DNA from 2 places in the Microbulbifer maximicatervae genome. Region 2 is predicted to be linked to the other one. Evidence: riboswitches for the same ligand, from Rfam matches in the RefSeq annotation. Region 2 holds a riboswitch; the other holds the start of a gene.
What was found. A riboswitch is a leader RNA that binds a small molecule or an ion and turns the genes downstream of it on or off. The one in region 2 is predicted to bind thiamine pyrophosphate.

Region 1 (10,821 bases), 650 kb from region 2:
ACACCGCATTGTAATATGGCACTGTACCGCGTTAATACTGACGACTACCCACAACAGCTTCAAAACAAGGCCGAGCGCCTGCAAGAGGCTTACAGCAAGTTCACTGACCTGGAGCCGGAACTCTTCCCCTCCCCGCCCATTCACTACCGTCTGCGCGCCGAATTCAAGGTGTGGCATGAGGGAGGTGTAGCCAATTACGCCATGTACCGCCAGGGTGAGTACAAGAAGCCCTTTATCATCGATGAGTTTACCGTCGGCTCTGAGCTGATGAACCAGTTGATGCCGAAGGTGCTGGCTGCTGTCAATAATAGCGAAGTCCTACGCAAACGCCTGTTCTCCGCCGAGTTTCTTACCACGCTGAATGGTGATGCGCTGATTACGCTGATCTACCACAAGAAACTGGATGAGACCTGGGAGCAGGAAGCCAAAGCACTCCAGGCACAGCTGGGATTCCCGATTTTGGGGCGCTCGCGCAAGCAAAAAGTGGTTTTGGAGCGTGACTTCGTTACCGAAAAACTGGATATCGATGGGAAAACTTACCAGTACAAACAGGTGGAAGGCAGCTTTACCCAACCCAATGGAGCGATCTGTCGTTCCATGATCCAGTGGGCGAGAAGTGCCTGCGGAGACAGTGATAGCGATCTGCTGGAGCTCTACTGTGGCAATGGCAATTTCACCATCCCGCTCAGCGAGAAATTCCGCAAGGTCCTGGCCACTGAAATCTCCAAGGTATCGGTAAATTCGGCCCAGGAGAATATCGCCAACAACCAGATCACCAATCTGGATATCGTACGCCTGTCCAGTGAAGAGTTTACCCAGGCCATCGATAAGGTACGCCCCTTTCGCCGCCTTAAGGATATAGATCTGGATAGCTACGACTTCTCCACCGTCCTGGTTGATCCCCCCCGAGCGGGTTTGGATGAAGACACCTGTGCGATGGTCGCCCGCTTCCCGAGAATCCTGTATATCTCCTGCAATCCGGAAACCCAATTGGAAAACCTGGAGTCGCTGACCAAAACCCATCGCATCGAGCGCTTCGCGCTCTTCGATCAGTTCCCCTATACCGACCATACTGAAACAAGTTTATTGTTGGTGAAGAAGTAATCGCTTCCGTTATTCCTCTACCCCACCCCGGCGTGCTGTTATTTCGGCGCGCTGGGAGCTTCTAAATAAGCTGCTCCCCATTAAGCGAATCTGCGATCCAAATTCAAGGCACCACAGCCCCGGCAGTGTTTTATAAACGCCTCTTCTATGCCCAGGGGCTCCTGGCAGTAAAAGCAGTGCCCAGATCTTACCGTTATATGAACAGCCAATTTTTTGCTGTAGAGCATAGGCAATTTAAGTTCACCGCTCAGCGCTTTTATCAAACTTACGCTAATACGCCCCTCAGAAAAATTCCGCGTAATTTTTTGAATGTTCGGCAGGGCCTTATCAGCAAACTCCCAAACTTCACCACAGTGGTCACAGGAAATCATCATTTCCCAATTTACTCCGCCTTTCCAAAGATACAATTATTTTAGTCCCAAAGGCTGAAGTATTTTCTCCATCTGCTTAAAGGAAAGGCGACACAGCAAAGAAGGAAATAATCTTTCCAGCCACCACAGCAACTTAAGTTTTGCTGGCACAACAATGATTTCTTTGTTCTTTGCAATTTGAAACAAAGCCTTTTCTGCAAAAGCATCAGCAGATATTGGCCCCAGAGGCTCGAACATCTCTGCCTGCTGTTGAAGTGGAATGGGGGTTGGCATCCGCCCACTGACGCCACCTCCCTGCAAAATCGGCGTTGATACTGCCCCGGGACACAAAACACTCACTCGTACACCGCAGGACTCAGCCTCAGGGCGAATAGCCTTTGATATTGCCACCACAGCACTCTTGGAGGCTGAGTAGGCGGCCATTGCTGGCGACGGAACTAAAGCCGCCATTGAGGCAGTATTGATAATATGGCCAGAGCCCTGGCGCTTCATGGCCTGGAAACCACATTGGAGCCCATGAATAACGCCAAACAAATTGATATCAATCGCCGCTTTCCAATCTTCAAGATTATGATCGGAAAAATATCCACCCACTCCTATACCAGCATTGTTAAAAAGGAAATCTAACGGAGATATTTCACTAATGACCTGAAAAAATTGATCAAAATTACGAACATCCAAGTGAACAAACGATGCTCTCCCACCGGACTCCTGTATTTGGCTGACAACCTGCGTAGCCAGGTCCCGCTGGATATCCGCGATAATGACTTGAGCCCCAAGTGCTGCCAGTCGACAGGCCAAGGCCGCACCGATTCCAGAAGCACCACCGGTAATCAGTGCCGTCTTGCCACTAAAGTAAGATACCTGATCCATAAGCGCTTTCCCTTCCTTGCTTTTACCACTTTATACCCCAGTTTCTGCTATCATCGCGCCCGCAAAACCTAAGGGGTGGCCTTGCCTGAGATGTCCGGGGATCAAATTGGTCTGTCGCGACAAACCCTTGAACCTGATCCGGTTAATACCGGCGTAGGAATAGGTAGACAAAGCAAAACCTCCCCACGTCGCACTCCGGGTCTCTTTCACTGCCGCTATTCGAGAGAGAACCATGAAAAAACAGTTTCCCACCCACCCTATTGCCTGGTCTGTCAGCCTTGCCAGCAGCCTGTTCGCTGGTATCGCCACCGCTAATACCGCAGAGACAGGGCTTGAGGAAGTGGTGGTTACGGCACAGCTACGGGAAACCAACCTTTTGGAGCTTCCTTCCAGTGTTACCGTGCTGGATGAAAGCGCGATCGATGCGCGGGGCGCGGCCAATCTGGACCAGCTTTTGAACATGGCGCCCAATGTGAATTTTTCCTCCGGCGCCTCCAGGGGACGATTTGTACAGATTCGCGGAATTGGTGAGCGCAGCCAGTTTATCGATCCGGTAAACCCCTCTGTAGGCCTGATCATCGACGGTATCGATTTTACTGGCCTGGGGCTCGCAGCCAGCACCCTGGATATCGACCAAGTGGAAATCCTGCGGGGTCCACAGGGCACCGTGTACGGTGCTAATGCCCTGGCCGGCCTGATCAACATGACCAGTGCAGCGCCCACCAGTGAGTCAACCACCAAGGTGTCCGCCGAGCTAAGTGAGTACAATGGACAGAGTCTGTCCGCGGCTACCAGTGGTTCTTTGAGCGATGCTCTTGGCTATCGATTGGCTGCCAGCAAACGCAAATCCGACGGCTATACCGAGAATGTGTATCTCAACCGAGATGACACCAGTAATATTGACGAGTCTGTACTGCGCGGTAAGCTGGCCTACTCCCCGTCCGACGATTTAAAGCTGGGCGTTACCCTCTTCTATATCGATGTTGATAACGGCTACGATGCTTTCTCTCTCTATAACACTCGCGAAACCCAATCTGACCAGCCCGGCTGGGATCGCCAGGAAACCTTTGCCGGCGCATTGACTGCTCAATGGTCTGGTAACGAGAACTTTACTCTAGAAGGCACTCTCAGCCTCGCCGATTCAGATACAGAATATGGCTACGATGAGGATTGGAGCTATGTCGGCTTTCATTCCTGGGAATACAGCTCCACGGATAATTACCAGCGCGATAAAGACAATATCAGTATTGACCTTCGCGCACTCTCTACCGAAGAGTCCAAGTTATTCTGGGATCGCAGCCACTGGGTAGTGGGCCTTTACGGCCGCACGGAGCGCGAGGACCTGAATCGCAACCAGAGCTTCCGCAGCACTTTTGATACTGAAAACTCTGCCATCTACGGCCAGCTCTCTACGGAAATCACCCCAGCGATCAACTTGATCACCGGTCTTAGACTGGAAAGACGCGAAGCCGATTACTCTGACTCCTATAACATCGATGCAGATAATGGTGAAAATCTGTGGGGCGGCAATATATCCCTGCAATACCATTACACCGGCAACACCCTGCTCTACGCTACGGTTTCCCGGGGCTATAAAGCCGGCGGTGTAAACGGCAGAATCATCTCAGAATCAACAAGCAACACTGAGATCAACAGTGACATGTTCGAGTTCGATACCGAACAACTGCTCAACTATGAATTAGGTATTAAGGGCAGTTGGCTGGAGAATCGTTTGCAAGCCCAGGTTGCCGCTTTCTACCAGGACCGGGATGACGTTCAGGCCAAGGTTTCTATCTTTAACCCTGCCGACTACTCATTTAGTGACTACCTTGCCAATGCAGCCGGCGGAAGTACTACTGGTCTTGAGGTGGAACTGAACTATCAGGCTACCGACGCCCTGCGCTTTTTCGCCTCTGCTGGCTGGCTGAATGCAGAATTTAAAGACTACGAAAGCAGTTCCCACGTCGATGCCCGAGATGACTACGCAGGAACGGTGTTGGCTGCGGTTGATCTGGATGGCCGCGATATCGCTCACGCCCCCAACTACCAGTTCTTCACCGGTACAGAAATCGATCTGCTTCCCAACCTGATCTTGCGATTGGAGCTTGAGGGTAAAGACGAATTCTACTTCTCAAACAGCCACGACGAAAAATCCACAGCCTACGAATTGGTCAATGCTCGCCTGACCTACCGGGGAGATAACTGGGATGTTGCCCTGTGGGGAAGAAACCTGACTGACGAAGATTACTATGTGCGTGGGTTTTACTTCAGTAACCAGTATGGCAATAACCCGGCCAATGGCTACGCAGCCGAGCCCTACTATCAGTATGGTGAGCCCCGAATTGCCGGGGTAACAGGCACCTACACCTTCTAATCACTCAGTGACTTTGGGGCAGCGCTTCGCTGCTCCAGAATCTCTATCAAGCGGGAAATTATGCAGCTCTCTGTCGAAATCAGTATGTATCCGTTAAAGGACGAGTACATCCCGGCTATTCAAGCGTTTATCGCACAGTTAAACAGCCACCCAGAACTCAAGGTAATCACCAATACAATGAGTACTCAGGTGTTTGGCGATTACGATCTGTTGATGGATGTGCTCAAGTTGGAAATGCGAAAATCCTACGAACAGTTTGGCCGCGCCATTTTTGTATGCAAGTTTATTGACGGCGACCTGGCCCCGGGAGAAGCGCATGTTTGACCAAGATATCATCACCGCAATCAGCGCTTCGATTGCGGCCATGTCCCTCTGGGAAGTAGCCGCTGTAATACTGGCCCTGGCTTATTTGCTTCTGGCCATGAGGGAGAAAATCAGCTGCTGGTATGCCGCGTTTGTCAGTACGACGATCTACCTGTTTCTATTTTGGGATGTCAGCCTGTTAATGGAGTCTGCACTACAGGTTTTCTATCTGCTGATGGCAGTTTATGGCTGGTGGCAATGGCGAAATCACCGCAACCGGCAAGACGATTTAAAAATCCATCGCTGGAGCGGAAAAACCCACTCAATAGTTATTGGCGCTACCCTGATACTGACGTTACTGATCGGCTACCTGCTGGATCGCAACACCAGTGCCGCCCTCCCCTACCTGGATTCATTCACGACTCTGGGGGCAATCGTCACCACCTATATGGTCACCCGGAAGGTACTGGAGAACTGGCTTTACTGGATTGTCGTAGACGGTGCTTCAATCTATCTCTACCTGGACAGAGAACTCTACCTTACTGCCGTATTGTTTATGCTGTACCTGGTGCTGGTTGTGATTGGCTATTTCCAGTGGTTGGCCATTTTCCGAAAAGAGAAACAACAACCCGATAGCGCTCCTCAAACAATGGCAGCGGCATAGTGACCAACTGATATGAGCCAGGACTTGAGCAACATCATCCCCAACGATTGGCATCATTGGAGCAAGGCCCGGCCCACGGTGGTCAGGCCCCTGGCTGGGGGGCTGACCAATAACGCCTTTCTGGTTGAGTCCGCCGATCAGCTGATGGTGCTGCGGATAAACTCCAGCATCAGCGATCAGCTCAATCTCGACAGGGCTGCTGAACAGCAGGCGCTGCAAGCTGCCACATATTCCGACAGCTGTGCCCCTTTGGTTTACTGTGACCCACATTACCGATATTTGGTGACCCGCTATATTGAAGGCACTCCCTGGGATAAAAATGTCGCCCACAGTTTGGAAAAACTTGCCGATCTGCTGCGCCGTATACACGGCTCCCCTGCAATTGATGCCCAATTAAACATCGGTGAGAAAATCTCTAGTTACCGGCAGTTTATCGACAAGCGAGCCAGTTATTTCCACTTGCTCGACACACTGCAAGAGAAACTTCCGCAATTAATTGACGCTGCTTATCGGATGGGCGACGAATTTTGCCTGTGTCACAACGATCTAACGGTTGGCAACCTGATCTGGGCTCCCTCTGACAAGCTATACGCTATCGACTGGGAGTACGCAGCAATGGGGGATAAATTCTATGACCTCGCTGTTTTGGTAGAGGAACACAACTTGAATCAGCGAGAGCAAAATAGTTTGCTGGAGTGCTATCTTAATCGCACTGTGTCACCTGAAGACAATCAGCGCTTGGGGTTATGGCAGCTGATCTACGGTTACCTTTGTATTCTCTGGCACGGGGTACAATGGAGTAACCAAACCCTAAGGTCCCCGGAGCAAGGGAGATATATCGGGAATAAAGCCCAACAGTTATTGAAAGGCCTATCGGCTCACAGCCTCAACTGAGCAATCCCTGCTAGAATAGGCCCAATCCCCAAGAAGCGACTGTCAGTCACTGCGGCGCAATCCAAGTTGCTTTCGAAGTTGCTGTCGAAGTAATTCAACTAGGGCCCGACTCGGCTAAAATACCCCCCCTTTTTTCACACCCCTAAAATAACCACAGAGGTACTCCTGTGATCAGATCATTTTTTGCAATACTACTTACCTTGATCGCTATCAACGCACAAGCGGTAGAGAAACCCGAGGGTTTTAAAACGATAGACGGGCTGTTTGCTGCGCTTTCAAACCTGGACCACCAGGCTATGCGAGACGGCGTCAGCGACGATTTTATACTCCTTGAGCACGGTGAAGTCTGGGATATTGAAGACCTTATCGCCGTAATGAAACCCAAACCCTCAAAGCTGGAAAGAATCAACTACTTCAGCATTATCAATTTTGAAGAGCGTGAGAACCTGCTGACCATCAACTACTGGACCAAGTCCATTTTTAAATCCGAGGATGGCAATAAAGAAGCTGTGTGGTTGGAAAGCGCCATTGTTAAGAAAATCGATGGCAAGTGGCTAGTAGCCCAATTGCACTCAACCCGCCTGCCCGCAGAGAAATTCCCCAAAGACGTCCAGTTTGAGCAGCAAGTCCTCTAATAAAATGCCTTACAGGCCCTGCCCGCACAGGGCCTGTGTCCATTTGATCTCTCTCAGGTCCCTCCCAACTAGAACAACTACCGGATTTCAAAGCTTCCAAGTGCTAGTATGTGACTCTAAATCACATATTAGTCTCCAGTTCTACAGGGCCACTCAATGAAGCTTAAAGTTTACCTCTCCGGCGAAATCCACTCCGATTGGCGTGCGCAAATTATCGAAGGTTGCCAAAAAGAAGGGCTGGACATCTCCTTCTCTTCCGCAGTCACCAACCACGACGCCAGCGATGCCGCTGGTGATGGCCTGGGTGAGGAGCAGAACGCTTTCTGGCGGGATCACAAATCTGCCAAAGTTAACGCAATCCGAATCAAGCACCTGATTGAAAACTGTGATTTGGCGGTGATTCGATTTGGCGAGAAATACAAACAATGGAACGCCGCATTTGATGCCGGCTTTTGTGCAGCCTTAGGCAAGTCCTATATCACACTTCACGATGAATCTTTGGTGCACGCACTCAAGGAGGTGGACGGTGCCGCCCAGGCCTGGGCACAGACCCCCGCACAGGTTGTCGATATCCTGAAGTACTTAACCACTCAGGCCTAAAGAGCTTCTGGATAGCAAGCCGGCAGGCATCTACTAACAAAACTGCACAATCAGTAGGTGCTGCTAGGGAGCCTCCGAATAACTCCGTAATGCCTCTGCGGGCCTTGAAGGCTGCAGATGTTAGGCGCAGCTCGCCGCGAATGGCCGTAGCCCTTTGCAAGAGCTGCAACGCAGCAGCTGTGGCCTTCAAGGCCCGCCCTTCGGGGCTTGCAGAGCGATTCACACTCCGCGTTACGACTTCTTGAAAGGTCTAGACATTCCTGCGAAGCCGCGCCTTGATTGTGAAACGCTCTGCATGCCAGAGGTATCACGGAGTTATTCGGAGGCTCCCTAGTTAAAAGCCGTAATTAAGGACACCGGCATAGTTCGGCCGAGAGGCTGCCTCTGCTGATGGGTTGTGCACTACCTCGCCGCTACGATTGATCGCATAGATTTCCGCACCGCAGTGCTTGCAGAATGCCTTCTCCCGCAAAGCCCCCTCTTTAAAGTGATATTTGCGCAGTGAGTTTTCAGGATCGCTGATATGGATAGCGACTTCAGTATCAGCGTGCCCCCTTTGGCCCGCTGGTACAAACAGGGCATCTATAAGCTTGTTGAAATGAATCGCTCCACAATGACAAGTTAACGGATTCATAGCCTTATCTCCCTGGTCGATTAGTATGGGGAAGCAGTTTACTATTTACTTTAATTTAACAAAGGGGATATATTGAAAAGATCTTTTAGCTTTAAGGAAACAGTCTGTGCGTAGAGAGTACGACAAATACCATTTGATCAACGTTTTTTGCAGTGTTGTTGATCACGGTTCCTTAAGCAAAGCTGCCAAGCACTTGGGCCTGTCTACGCCCACCGTAAGCAAGACTCTCGCTCAACTTGAACAGGCCCTTGGCCAGGTATTGCTCAATCGCACCACCCGGGCAATCGCTGTTACAGACGCCGGAAGGATTGCTTACCAGAAAGGGCAAAAAATAATCAGCTCATTCACCGAGCTGGAAGACCAGATTGCAGAGGCGGCAACGCTCACCCGAGGAAAATTAAAAATCACTTTTCCGGAAACCCTCGGCTTAAAAGTATTCAGTCATATCTGCAATGATTTTCAGAAAGCATTCCCCGATTTCAGCTTGGAGCTTATCTTCAGCCCCTATCACCTGGATTTAATCGAGGACGATATCGACATTGCTTTTCGCGTCTGGGAAACCCTGCCCGATTGCCAGTTTTACGCCCAGCCCCTATTTAGTATCCGCCCTATTTTTATTGCCGCGCCGACCTATCTGGAAGAACACGGCTGCCCCAAATCCATTGCCGAGCTCAGCCAACACAACATCATGCTAACCCGCCTTGACGGCCTGGAAGATGGCTGGTCAATTGATGGGAAGTTCTATCAATTCAATGGAAATTTAATCTCCAATAAAACTTTCCATACCCGAGCAGCCGCATTAAACGGGAATGGCATTGCCAAGCTTCCCTCCTATTTTTGCCAACGGGATATCAAAAAGGGGCGACTGGTAGAGGTACTCCCTGACTTGGAGCGAAAAGATAAAACTGTAGGCGCTATCTATAAAGTAAGGCGAAAAGATTCAAAGAAAATTGACGTGTTTTTGAACTTTGCACAAGAGCGCTTGCAGGAGTATGACTTTAGCCTGTTTGATGAGTGAGAATGTGCCACTAAAGAACTCTGCAGCGATTAGAGATCCTCTGTGAAACACTCAGCTGTTTAGCACCACATTAGGTGGTACCATAGAACAATAATAAGCGGCTTGCTACTGGGGCTGAAGAGAGTGAAAACAATACTCTCGAAATACACTGTAGATACATCCCCTCTCCTTTATTGGTAAAGCCGCACAACAGTCATACATTGGAGATTGAAGTGACAATCACTAAAGAGGTCGAACAAGGCCAAGCTGTCTATTCCAAACCCGTACTTTGGCTTTATGATATGTGGGTTCTGGGCATATCAAACCGCTTTATTTGGAAGTGCCCAACTCCTGGAATACTAGAGCACTTCAATCGAAATATATCCTCCAACCACTTGGATGTAGGTGTTGGAACGGGCTATTTTATGGACAAGTGCCATTTCCCCTCCGACAAAGTCCGCCTCGCCCTGATGGACCTGAATCAAAACAGCCTGGATATCTCAGCGCAAAGAGTGGCTCGGTATAATCCAACACAGTTCCGCTGCAATGTCCTGGATAAAATTACTTTAGAGACTGAAGTTTTTGATTCAATCTCCTTAAATTACCTATTTCACTGCCTTCCCGGCAAGCTGTCAGAAAAACTGGTTGCGCTGGATAATGTCGCAACCCTGCTATCGGATTCAGGCACCGTCTTTGGTTCCACCATCCTGTCTGAAGGCGTACCGAAAAGTGGGGCAGCCAAGAAGTTAATGGCTATCTACAATAAGAAAGGAATATTTTCTAATACTCAGGATTGTGAAGAGGACCTTAATACATTTCTTGCCAGTCGATTTAAGGAGTACAAAATAGAAATTCGCGGGTGTGTAGCACTATTCAGTGCGCGGCACAAAATCACCGGCTAGAGCATCTACAGGGCACTTATGAGGATGAAGTTCTCGTTTAAGTTGGGGCTGAGAAATCCACTGATATTCGTTACCTTGTCAGCTTTAGCAGTAGTTCCCAATTATTGCCTGGGCCTGCATTTCAGTGTATTTGAAGATAAATTTGAATGCCTTGATATTCACAATTCTCTAAACTGTGCACGGTCAATCGAAAGTGGATTGAGTGCTCAGATCAACCATATCCAGCGGACGCAACCAGGGCACCTGACTATAGCCCTGAATAGCGGGAAATTACTGACGTACACAGACATCCTTCCCGCAAATAGTCCCGCAGAACACATAGCCTACTCTGCAATTGAGCAAATAACTGATAACCTGCTACTGATTCATCAACAGCTCTGGGAAGCACATTCCTATATTTTGCTAGACTTGAGAAACGGCCATGAATATTCTCTTGCCGGCTACCCTTTGCTGTCTCCGCAAGGCGGATA
Region 2 (10,821 bases):
TGGGATTACCCAGTAGAAGGCTTAATACGCGATCTCCACCGCCAGTAACACATAAAATACTATCATTTTCATTGATATTTAGAGCTTTAAGCTCTGATCTTGAATCTTCATTTGGCCCTGAGTAACTGATTCTGTTTGCATAATGGGAAAGTGATATGTCACTAGGTTTGTTCATGGCATACCTGATCGGGCTGAATTTAGTTACGCTTGATTTAAAAAATAGTCCACCACTTTGGTCAGATAACTCTTGCTATTACGCCATTGATTCTGAACAGGGTGACCTAAGACTCTTTGGCTATTTGCGCTGCAAAACCTGAAGTCACTGTTTAAAAATGGTCCATTTTGCATTCTATTAATAATCTTAAGTATCCGCCTTTCTTTTTCTGGTAGGCTACTTAACAATACGTGGCTGTCTTGAATTTGCCTTAAATCTAGCTCAAAGTAATCGCGATTAAACTTAACGAATTCGTCGATTGTCATTGGGTTAGAGTCGGCAATATTAAAGTATTGGTTTTTTGTGAGTTCATGGTTGTTTGAAATCTTTAATATTGCATCACAGCAAGTGTCAACCGGAATGACATTGATAAGGCAGTTTGGAAGATATTTTAGGTGAATGGGGGTCTGTACATTCTGTTCTTTTAGTCTATTTAGCAGTTTTACATATTCATAGTAACCGGACTGAGAGTTTGTGTAGCCAGTCACCGAGTCTCCTAGGACAATAGTTGGCCTATAGATGGTGTATTCCAGGTTTTTGGACTTTGCGATTAAGTTCTCTGCTGCATTTTTGGTGTAATCATAAGCATTAAAAAATTCTTTAGGTTGATAGAGTTTTTCCTTTATGGTTACTCCGCTGGCATGATCTTTACCGGCAATAAAACTGGTTGATATTTGGTTGAACCGACATTTTGCTGCTACAGCAACCTCTATTAATCGTTCCACACCGATAACATTTGTATTAATGCTTTGCTGTAGGTTGCTATAGCTATAGCGCATGTCAGCTGCACAATTCCAAATTGAACCAATGTGTAGAGAGAGTAGTTGTCTGTAAGACCTAGAACTTAAGCTGAGCTTTGGCCTGTTCAAGTCTCCTGAAATGATTATAAGTCGGTCGAAATCATTTTTCGAAAGTTTGTAAATAGGATTGGCAAAACTATTTCTTTGTTTTAGTTGCTCGAATCGATCATGAATATCATTTCGCGCAATTAAAACTACATTAAAACCTTTTCGTAATAATCCCCATGTTAAGTACTGGCCTATAAAGCCAAGACCACCAACAACCAGTTGTATTCTTTTCAGGTCTTGTATTTCTGATAATTTTTTAAAGGTATGCTGGCTTTCTTTCATTGATCCATACGAACCAGTCATAGTGGTGAATTAGATGTGTGTTTCTTTAGCCCAAAAGAATTATTCTCCTTGAGAGTTACTTTTACTTTTTTACTGTGGAATATAAAAATTTGGTCTGGTGTCGGGTGTATCTTGAGGGTGCTTATGATTAACACAACTAAGCTATCCATCTATTTAACAAGGTCTATAGGCTCGCTGTGAAGTCAAACGATGGTAATAAGTGGTAGTCGTATCATGGTGATGTTATCCATTGCGAAAGTTGTACCAATAACTCGAGCTATGAATTTTCAGTAGAGTACCGTTGAGTAATCGTAGTACATCTGAGTATTTGGCCGTAGATTGACTGTAGATTCTCTATTTTTACTGTCCCCGTCATAAACGGATCTGGCATCACTGTAGGAGACTTGAATTTATTCTTCCGCTGAAGCGTCTTCTTATAGACGATTTGGAGTTTCCTGCAATCGATACTTTTGGCTATAGCTCTTATTGGATACTTCAATATGATCTATTGCTTGTTTTGGTTTCAAGATTTTCCCATGTAGTTTTAAAAGCGATTTCATATGGGGGACAGTGATCTAAGGATCGAATAGGCTCGCGAAATTACTCAGGGTTAGTTTGTTGGATATTCCCTCTACTGGAGAGACGTTAGCTTAGATGCCAAAAAGCTTGCCTGGTTCTCATTTTTTGAACACGTTCTGAATAAAGCTTGCTGTAAGCGGCTGAAATGAGAATTGGCGGGTAAGATTGGTCAAAACCGGTAAAAGGAGAATTACCAGTGAAGCGACTAAGGGATGTTATAGCAAAGTTAATGGCGTTGGGTATTTTGAGCCTAATGGGGGGGTGTTCAAAGGATGCGGAAATAACAGTAGGAACTAAAGTACTTGATCAGCAACATATAGCTGCACGGATTGATGGCCAGGAGGTCAGCGTAGAGGCCTTGGATAAGGAACTCCAGCTTGTGCTGTATGATATTGCTGAAATGGAGCATAAATTACGGCTCAACAAACTGCATGAAATAATTGCCAAAACAGCAAAAGATGGTCAAGAAATAGAAGTTATGCTTCCCGTTCCAGAGCCACCACGGATTGATCTTGATTATGGCGGGCGCGCCGCTCGAGGAAATCCCGAAGCGCCTATAACAATTGCTGTGTTCTGCTCCTTTCAATCTCCCCACTGTAAATCCTTTCAGCCAACCTTGAGGCGTATGTTGAGTGACTATTCTGGTTGGGTTCGCCAGGTAAATTTTGATTTTCCCCTTAAGTTTCATCGGGAAGGTATCAAAGCTGCTGTTTCAGCTAAGTGTGCTGGTGAGCACAATATTTTTTGGGAATATCACGACGCCTTATACGCAAAAACTCCAAACCTTGGTGAGAAGTCTTACTCCCAGACCGCAAGAAGTTTACTGATTGATAACAAGCAATTTAAAGCCTGTATTGGAGATATGAATTATAAAGAAGTTGTTCTGGGGGATCAGGAAATTGCTTTAGAGCTTGGCCTTACAAATGTGCCGGTTGTTTTTATAAACGGTTTGTATCTAAAGGGCACGCGATCATTTGAGCAATATTCTTACTGGATAGAAAAAGAACTAATCAGGCTTGATATATATCCTCAGAAAAAATATATATGGAAACAACAAAAAGATACTGAGAATCATTTACCTGTTACGGATCTACCTCTTGCCCTGGTAGGAGTTAGTGAATCGAGTATAGAAAGTAAGTCCAAAGCTTTAATAGAAGTAAATGGGCAGAAGGCACAGAGTTTTTCACTGGGGCAGTCTGTTCTTAAAGATGTCGTTCTGAAGAGTTTGAAAGGGCACTATGCCGTTATTGATAATCAGGGATCCCTGGAGCGTCTGCTATTGCAAGGTGAAGAGGGTAATATTATCCCTTTAACTTTGTCCCATCAGCACGATGAGGAGCTGCGCAAACGTATTGAACAGCCTCAGGGAGAAAAGGGTAAAAAGCTAATCGAGCCGGCTGGTGTGTTGACTCTTGGGCAAGAGTGGTTGGTGAAGCAACTCGAACAACGAGAATTCTTGGAGGCTAAATTTATTGAGGCGGAGCTGGAAGTTGAGGGCCACCATTTGATGCGCTTGGAGGGGGTGGCCAACAATGAGTTCTTTACTGCACTTGGATTCGAGGAAAACGATGTGCTGTTGAGGGTCAATGACAGTTGGGTCCACAGTGGTCAGAATAAGCTTTGGAGTGCTCTTACCAGTGGAAAAGTAATTGATGTTGCCTTTATGAGAAAGGGTTTGCCGCATAGATTGCAGTATGTGGTTGAAGAGAGTGGTTACTTTGATGAGGATTTAGGTAAGTGAATTGATTAGGGCCCGCGGTACTTTATTGCGGGCCCTGAATTTACCGAGCAGTAAAAGTTACTTATTTATCCGGATTTCCTTGCCACAGTAGGTCAGCGACAATATTTTGTCCTTGAATGCTTGGGTGGAAACAGTCTCCACCATCAATATCATCTTTATTAAACTGAAAAGTCCCGGCATTTAACTGATCCTCACCGGTATATTCAGCAACAACTTCTACCCCATTCATACCGTTGTAACTTTCTGCTTCCTCAACAAGGATTTCGTTATAACGTTGTTGGGCTGCGGCTATTCCGTTATAACGAGTAGCAAAGCTCTCTCCATTCATCGAGCCGCCATTCGTTGCAATTCGGCAGATTCCGAAAGTCGACCAGACACTCTCGCAATCTACCCGGGAATTACCGCTTTGCTTATCCAGACCTGCTGCCCGGAGATCGTGTACTCGTGGTACTGAGCCGAGTACTATCGTTGAGCCGTTAGGGAGACCATCGACTAATTTGTCCAGTCCAGCTTGAACTGCCGAGCGCCACTCGCTATCGGTGTAGAGTGGATCGTTACAGTTGGCTGGATCGACGCAATCCCGGTTACAGATGTCATTACCGCCCAATACTACCTCGACATGATCAGGTAAATTACTTTGGGATAGAATCCGATCGGCTTGAGTGGAGAAATTGTCGCCTCCACTACGCATCTCAGCACCGGATTCCGCTGCACTTTTATTGGCAGCCATATTGGGGTAGCTAACTTTATATTTATCGTGAACACTCTCCACTGAATTGTCGTCGCCGTCAAACCAGGAATGCTCGGGTTGGTCCCCGCCGAGAAGACAAAACAGGTCCCAGAAATACTTATTGCGGGTACAGTCTGCACCGAATGCCATGGTAATACTGTCACCCGCAGCAACAGACTTGGAGGGGGCTGCCATTGCTGGCTGTATCGATAAGATGCTCAAACAGAGCGTTACTAGAACTCCATATTTATTCAACATTGTATTTTCTCCCACACCGACTTTCGCCGTAAGTTGTTATCGTTTTATTCACTGCTCCGGTAAACGAGAAGGAGTGTAGGACGCACTCAGATATTGTGAGTGATGAATGCTTGAGACCCTTTGGTCAGTTATCAATAAATTGAAGTCTGTTGGAGTTTTGTCGCCAAGAGCATTGATTACTTTATTGGCGTTTAAAAGCTTTACTTTTTCTGGCACAGTTTTATGCCATCTGTTTTTCTTCGGGCGCTTCCACTATACTGCGCTCTACTTGTCGGAGTGCCTGTGGGCTGAGATCGCTGTTGCGAGATCCGTTGAACCTGATCGGGGTAACCCCCGCGTAGGGAACAAGATCTGAAGTCGCCTGTTTTGTTACAGTTTGGCGTCTTTTCTCTTTGTGTGTGCCCTGGATGCTGCGACCTTTAAATTTCCAAGTTTTAAGGTTACGCATGTCTGAGATCATTGAACAATCCGGTAAAGCCGGAAAGTCCTCCCGCGCTGCCAGTCGCGATTCCGCTAAAGAATTTCTTGAAAATCTCACGGTTCAATCTTTCCCCAACTCGAGCAAGGTGTATTTGCCCGGAGAAACTCCCGACATTCAGGTTGGTGCTCGTCAGATCTGTTTGGGAGATAGTTTGGTAGGGGGGGATGCAGAGAATCCGGTGTTTGAACCCAATGAGCCCCTAACCATTTACGACACTTCGGGCCCCTACTCCGAGCCCAATTTTAAAGTGGACGTACGGGAAGGGTTGCCCAAATTGCGCCAGGGCTGGATAGAGGCCCGCAGAGATACTGAACTGCTGGACTCTCGCCAAGCGGCCTACAGCCAGAAGCGTATGGCGGACCAGGGGCTGGATCATATCCGCTTTGAAAACCTTCCCAGCCCTCGCCGGGCCAAACCGGGACAGAATGTATCTCAGATGCACTATGCCCGCCGCGGCATTATTACCCCAGAGATGGAATTTATCGCAGTGCGCGAAAATATGGGGCGAGCCAAGTTGGCAGCGGAAATGAGTGAAAGTGAATACCAGAAGGCACGTGATGGTATTTACATCCCCGAGCAAATCACGCCGGAATTTGTGCGCCGGGAAGTTGCAGAGGGGCGGGCAATTATCCCGGCGAATATTAATCACCCGGAAGTGGAGCCGATGATTATCGGGCGCAACTTCCTGTGCAAGGTGAATGCAAATATTGGTAACTCGGCTGTGACTTCTTCCATTGAAGAGGAAGTGGAGAAACTGGTTTGGTCTACCAAGTGGGGCGCGGACACGGTGATGGATCTGTCTACCGGTGCCAATATCCACGAAACCCGCGAGTGGATTCTGCGCAACTCGCCAGTGCCCATCGGTACTGTGCCGATTTACCAGGCGCTGGAGAAAGTAAACGGAATTGCTGAAGATCTTAACTGGGATGTGTTCCGCGACACCTTGATTGAGCAGGCGGAGCAGGGGGTGGATTACTTCACTATTCATGCTGGTGTGCTTTTGCGCTATGTGCCGCTCACTGCCAAACGTATGACCGGGATTGTCTCTCGCGGTGGTTCCATTATGGCCAAATGGTGTCTCGCCCATCACCAAGAGAATTTCCTCTACACCCACTTCGAGGAAATCTGCGAGATTATGAAGGCTTACGATGTGAGCTTTAGTCTCGGTGATGGCCTGCGCCCGGGCTCCATTGCGGATGCTAACGATGAAGCCCAGTTTGGCGAGCTGCACACGCTTGGCGAGCTGACTGAAATTGCCTGGAAGCACGATGTTCAGACGATGATCGAAGGCCCCGGTCATGTGGCTATCCATAAGATCAAAGAAAATATGGATGAGCAGCTGAAGCACTGCCACGGCGCACCTTTCTACACGCTAGGTCCATTGACCACGGATATTGCTCCCGGCTACGACCACATTACTTCCGGCATCGGCGCTGCACTTATCGGCACCTACGGTTGCGCCATGCTCTGCTATGTGACCCCCAAAGAGCACCTGGGTCTACCCAATAAAGAGGATGTTAAAGAGGGCCTTATGGCCTATAAGATTGCGGCTCATGCCGCAGACTTGGCCAAAGGGCATCCTCGGGCACAGAAGCGCGATGACGCCCTGTCAAAAGCTCGCTTTGAATTCCGTTGGGAAGACCAGTTCAACCTCGGCTTGGATCCGGAGCGGGCACGCACCTATCACGATGAAACCTTGCCAAAGGAATCTGGCAAGGTAGCTCACTTCTGCTCCATGTGCGGCCCGAAATTCTGCTCCATGAAAATTACCCAGGATGTGCGCGATTATGCGGCCAAGCAGGAAGCGGCACAGGGCATGGAGGAAATGTCGATTAAATTTAAGGACATGGGTAGCGAGATTTATCACAAGGGCTAATGAGTATTTTGGGGGAGAGTCCTCTCCCCCAAGAATCGGATAGCAAAAGTACGGTGAGTGCATAGCGCATATCGCTGGGTGTCGATTTGGATTTGCGAAGATAGGTGGTCTGTGACAAGCGAAACCAAAGCCAAAGTAGCTATTGCCGGTGGCGGCCTGTTAGGTCGCTTGCTCGCCTGGCGGCTCTGCCAACGGGAACTGGATATTACCCTGTTTGAAGCGGGTGATCTGTCGGCACCAGTCGGGGGAGCTTGCTGGACGGCAGCGGGAATGATCTCACCACTATCGGAATTGGTGCACAGCGATAAACAGGTTTACAACCTGGGGCTGAAAAGCCTTGAGCTTTGGTCTGAGTGGGTCCGGCAGTTGGAGGAGCAGAGCGGGCAGGACGTGGAATACCGCCGAGCGGGCTCAGTGCTGGTTGCTCATGGCAAGGATAAAAGTGAGCTGCTGCAATTCCTGAGGGAGCTACAGGGCAAGTTGGGCGAGTCTGCCAGGGAGCAGGTGCAGCCACTCGATTGCAATACTTTAGCGAAATTAGAGCCCTCCTTACACGGCTTTGAACAGGGGCTTTACCTGCGGGGTGAGGCGGATATCAATAATCTCCGCCTATTGCCTGCGTTACTCAGAGTATTGCGCCGAGGCGCAGTCACTCTGCGAGAGCAGAGCAAGGTAAATTGCGAAGCCGGGTATATCTCTGTGAACTCGGAATGCGAACAATTTGATTGCGTGATCGACTGCCGTGGTCTCGGTGCCAAGGGGCAGATTGAAGGCTTACGCGGTGTCCGTGGTGAGGTGATGGTGGTGGAATCCCGGGAAGTGGTTTTGCAGCGTCCAGTGCGCCTGCTCCACCCGCGCTATAAGCTCTATGCTGTACCCCGAAGCGATGGACGCACAGTAATTGGCGCCACGGAAATTGAGAGTGAAGACCAGTCGCCCATTTCCGTGCGCTCCAGTATGGAATTGTCTTCCGCGCTTTACTCCCTCAACCCGGCTTTTGCCGAGGCTCGTATTGTTGAGACCCGCGTAAATTGTCGCCCCGCCACTATGGATAATATGCCTTATATCCACAGCGAGGACGGGCTGATTAGGGTGAATGGCCTTTACCGTCACGGTTATCTTTTAGCGCCGGCAGTAGTGGAGCAAGTGGAGAATCAAGTGGCACAACAACTGTTACAGGTGGTTTGATGCAGGTACTAATTAATGGGGAAACACAGAGCCTTGAATCCCCGCTAAAACTCTCTGCGCTTTTACAGCAGCTCGGCTATCGCGGAGAAACGTTTGCCGTTGCGATCAACGGTGGATTTATTCCCCGTACGGAATATAGCAATACTGAGATAAATAACGGCGATAGCCTGGATATTGTTGCTCCGGTAGTGGGGGGGTAAAGGTGAGCGATCTATTAACACTTTACGGAAAAACATTTAACAGCCGGCTTTTGGTGGGCACTGCCCTGTATCCCTCCCCAGCGATTATGCGCGAATCGGTGCAAGCCTCAGCTTCAGAAATTATTACTTTGTCTCTTCGCCGGCAAAATCCGGCACAGCAGCAGGACAATCGATTTTGGGATTATATTCGCGAGTCCGGTTGTCAGTTGTTGCCCAATACCGCCGGTTGTAAATCGCCGCGAGAAGCGGTGGAGCTGGCAAAAATGTCCCAGGAAATTTTCCAGACCGATTGGCTCAAGCTGGAAGTGATTGGCGATGATTACAATTTGCAGCCAGACCCCTTTGGTCTGGTAGAAGCTGCGCGGGAATTAATTCAGTTAGGCTTCAAGGTTTTGCCTTATTGCACAGATGACCTGGTTCTGTGTCGAAAACTTTTGGATGTGGGTTGCGAGGTATTAATGCCCTGGGGGGCTCCCATCGGTACCGGGCAGGGCTTGCTCAATAAATATAACCTGCAAACACTGAGCGAGCGCCTGAGTGATGTACCGCTTATTATTGACGCCGGAATCGGTGCGCCATCACAGGCGGCAGAAGCGCTGGAGATGGGCTTTGATGCGGTGTTATTGAATACCGCGATTGCAAAAGCCCAGGATCCGGTACTGATGGCTAATGCCTTTAAACTGGCTGTGGAATCCGGGCGCGCCGCCTTTAATGCCGGCTTGATGCTCAGGCGTCAAACTGCCAGCCCCAGTACCCCCACCCTGGATATGCCTTTCTGGCAGCAGGCAGAGAGCATATTGCAGGATTAGTATTTTTATGCGCGATCAACTCCAATTGAAAAAGCCAATTGTCTGGACCATTGCCGGCAGTGACTCCGGCGGTGGCGCCGGCATTCAGGCGGACCTGCTGACTTTTGCCGATCTCGGCTGCCATGGTTGCAGTGCTATCACGGCCAATACCGCACAGAATACGGTGGAAGTCACTGCAATTAATGCAGTTTCCCTAGAGGTCTTGGCTTCACAATTGCGGGCCTTACAGCGGGATCTATTTCCTGCCGCAATTAAAATCGGTCTGCTAGCGAATGCTGAACAAGTTGTTGCGGTGGCAGATTTTCTGCGCCAGCTGAAAGCGGTGCAGCCGGTTCCGGTTATTTACGACCCGGTTGCTGTTGCTACCAACGGAGCCAGGCTCACCGAAGGGAATATTACCGCAACGGTGTTGGCTCAGTTGATGCCACAGTGTGATCTGGTCACTCCCAATTTACATGAATTGGAATGGCTTACCGGAGCCAGTGTCACTGGTGCGGAATCTATTGTGCAAGCTGCGCGTCAGTTGCACGCCCACGGCGGTACTGCAATTTTAGTTACCGGCGGCCATACGCAGTTGCGTGCGGGAGAAGTTGCCGACTTACTGTGGGATGGTGAAAAAGCCGATTGGTTTATTGGCCGGGAAGTGTCCAGTACGGGCACACATGGCACTGGCTGCACCCTGTCCTCCGCTATTGCCGCCTGCCGCGCTTTGGGCTACCCGTTGCGAGATGCCTGCGTTGTGGGTAAAGCCTATGTTCAGCGGGGCTTGCGTCGGGGAAATAATGCACATATCGGCGCTGGTGCTGGACCTGTAGGTCATTGTGGCTGGCCTCTGGATTTAATCGACTTCCCGGAGATTTTGGTGCCGGGAGAAGAGCGTGCGCTGGATTATGGTTTTGGTGCGGCCCAGCCTCTTGTTCAAGGGTTTGCCCAAACAGACTCTCAAGCATTGGGTTTATATCCGGTAGTGGATACAGTGGAGTGGTTGCAGCGCCTGGCTGAGCTGGGGGTGCGTACTTTACAGCTGCGAATAAAGAATCCGGGTGGGGACCTGCGCGCACAGATTGAGAGGGCAGTGGCTATTGGCAGGGCGTATAACCTGCGCCTGTTTATCAATGATTACTGGCAGTTGGCGATTGAGTGCGGTGCCTACGGCGTGCATTTGGGCCAGGAGGATTTGCAGTCTGCTGATCTGAGGGCAATTCAAGCGGCAGGATTGAAGCTGGGTATCAGTACCCACGGCTTCTATGAATTACTGTTGGCCTACCGTTATCGCCCCAGTTACTTGGCGATTGGTGCAATTTATGCAACCAACACCAAGGATATGTCGGATCAGTTGCAGGGCGTGCAGAAACTTGCGCGAATGGCCGCACTATTGCCCGATTATCCACTCGTGGCAATTGGTGGTATTAATATGCAGCGGGCCGGTGAGGTTATCGCTAGTGGCGTTGGCAGTATCGCCGTGGTCAGCGCTATAACTAAAGCGGAAGATTACAAGCAGGCGGTTGCCGATTTTAATGTCCTGTTGAAAGGTAAGCATGCGGAAGTAGAGCCATGTTAAGTAGTAAGGAATTACAGCGTTACAGTCGCCAGATAATGTTGCCCCAGGTGGGTG

Region 1: linked by a shared signal. The riboswitch ahead of ACJJIS_RS07920 (TonB-dependent receptor) and the one ahead of thiC (phosphomethylpyrimidine synthase ThiC) in region 2 are both predicted to bind thiamine pyrophosphate.

Annotation. Positions count from the first base shown of each region.
Region 1 is NZ_CP174334.1:1,822,339-1,833,159, reverse strand. It holds gene trmA (tRNA (uridine(54)-C5)-methyltransferase TrmA) at 16-1,104, shown strand; gene ACJJIS_RS07930 (hypothetical protein) at 1,185-1,478, opposite strand; gene ACJJIS_RS07925 (SDR family NAD(P)-dependent oxidoreductase) at 1,512-2,348, opposite strand; TPP riboswitch at 2,410-2,525, shown strand; gene ACJJIS_RS07920 (TonB-dependent receptor) at 2,581-4,722, shown strand; gene ACJJIS_RS07915 (hypothetical protein) at 4,783-5,046, shown strand; gene pnuC (nicotinamide riboside transporter PnuC) at 5,039-5,689, shown strand; gene ACJJIS_RS07905 (phosphotransferase) at 5,702-6,583, shown strand; gene ACJJIS_RS07900 (nuclear transport factor 2 family protein) at 6,751-7,218, shown strand; gene ACJJIS_RS07895 (YtoQ family protein) at 7,375-7,818, shown strand; gene ACJJIS_RS07890 (GFA family protein) at 8,153-8,452, opposite strand; gene ACJJIS_RS07885 (LysR family transcriptional regulator) at 8,559-9,470, shown strand; gene ACJJIS_RS07880 (class I SAM-dependent methyltransferase) at 9,683-10,351, shown strand; gene ACJJIS_RS07875 (hypothetical protein) at 10,376-10,821, shown strand, end outside.
Region 2 is NZ_CP174334.1:1,176,404-1,187,224, forward strand. It holds gene ACJJIS_RS05110 (DUF3419 family protein) at 1-175, opposite strand, end outside; gene ACJJIS_RS05115 (SDR family oxidoreductase) at 202-1,344, opposite strand; gene ACJJIS_RS05120 (thioredoxin domain-containing protein) at 2,120-3,664, shown strand; gene ACJJIS_RS05125 (SGNH/GDSL hydrolase family protein) at 3,726-4,652, opposite strand; TPP riboswitch at 4,915-5,013, shown strand; gene thiC (phosphomethylpyrimidine synthase ThiC) at 5,099-7,009, shown strand; gene thiO (glycine oxidase ThiO) at 7,121-8,197, shown strand; gene thiS (sulfur carrier protein ThiS) at 8,197-8,397, shown strand; gene ACJJIS_RS05145 (thiazole synthase) at 8,400-9,206, shown strand; gene thiE (thiamine phosphate synthase) at 9,214-10,767, shown strand; gene ACJJIS_RS05155 (HesA/MoeB/ThiF family protein) at 10,761-10,821, shown strand, end outside.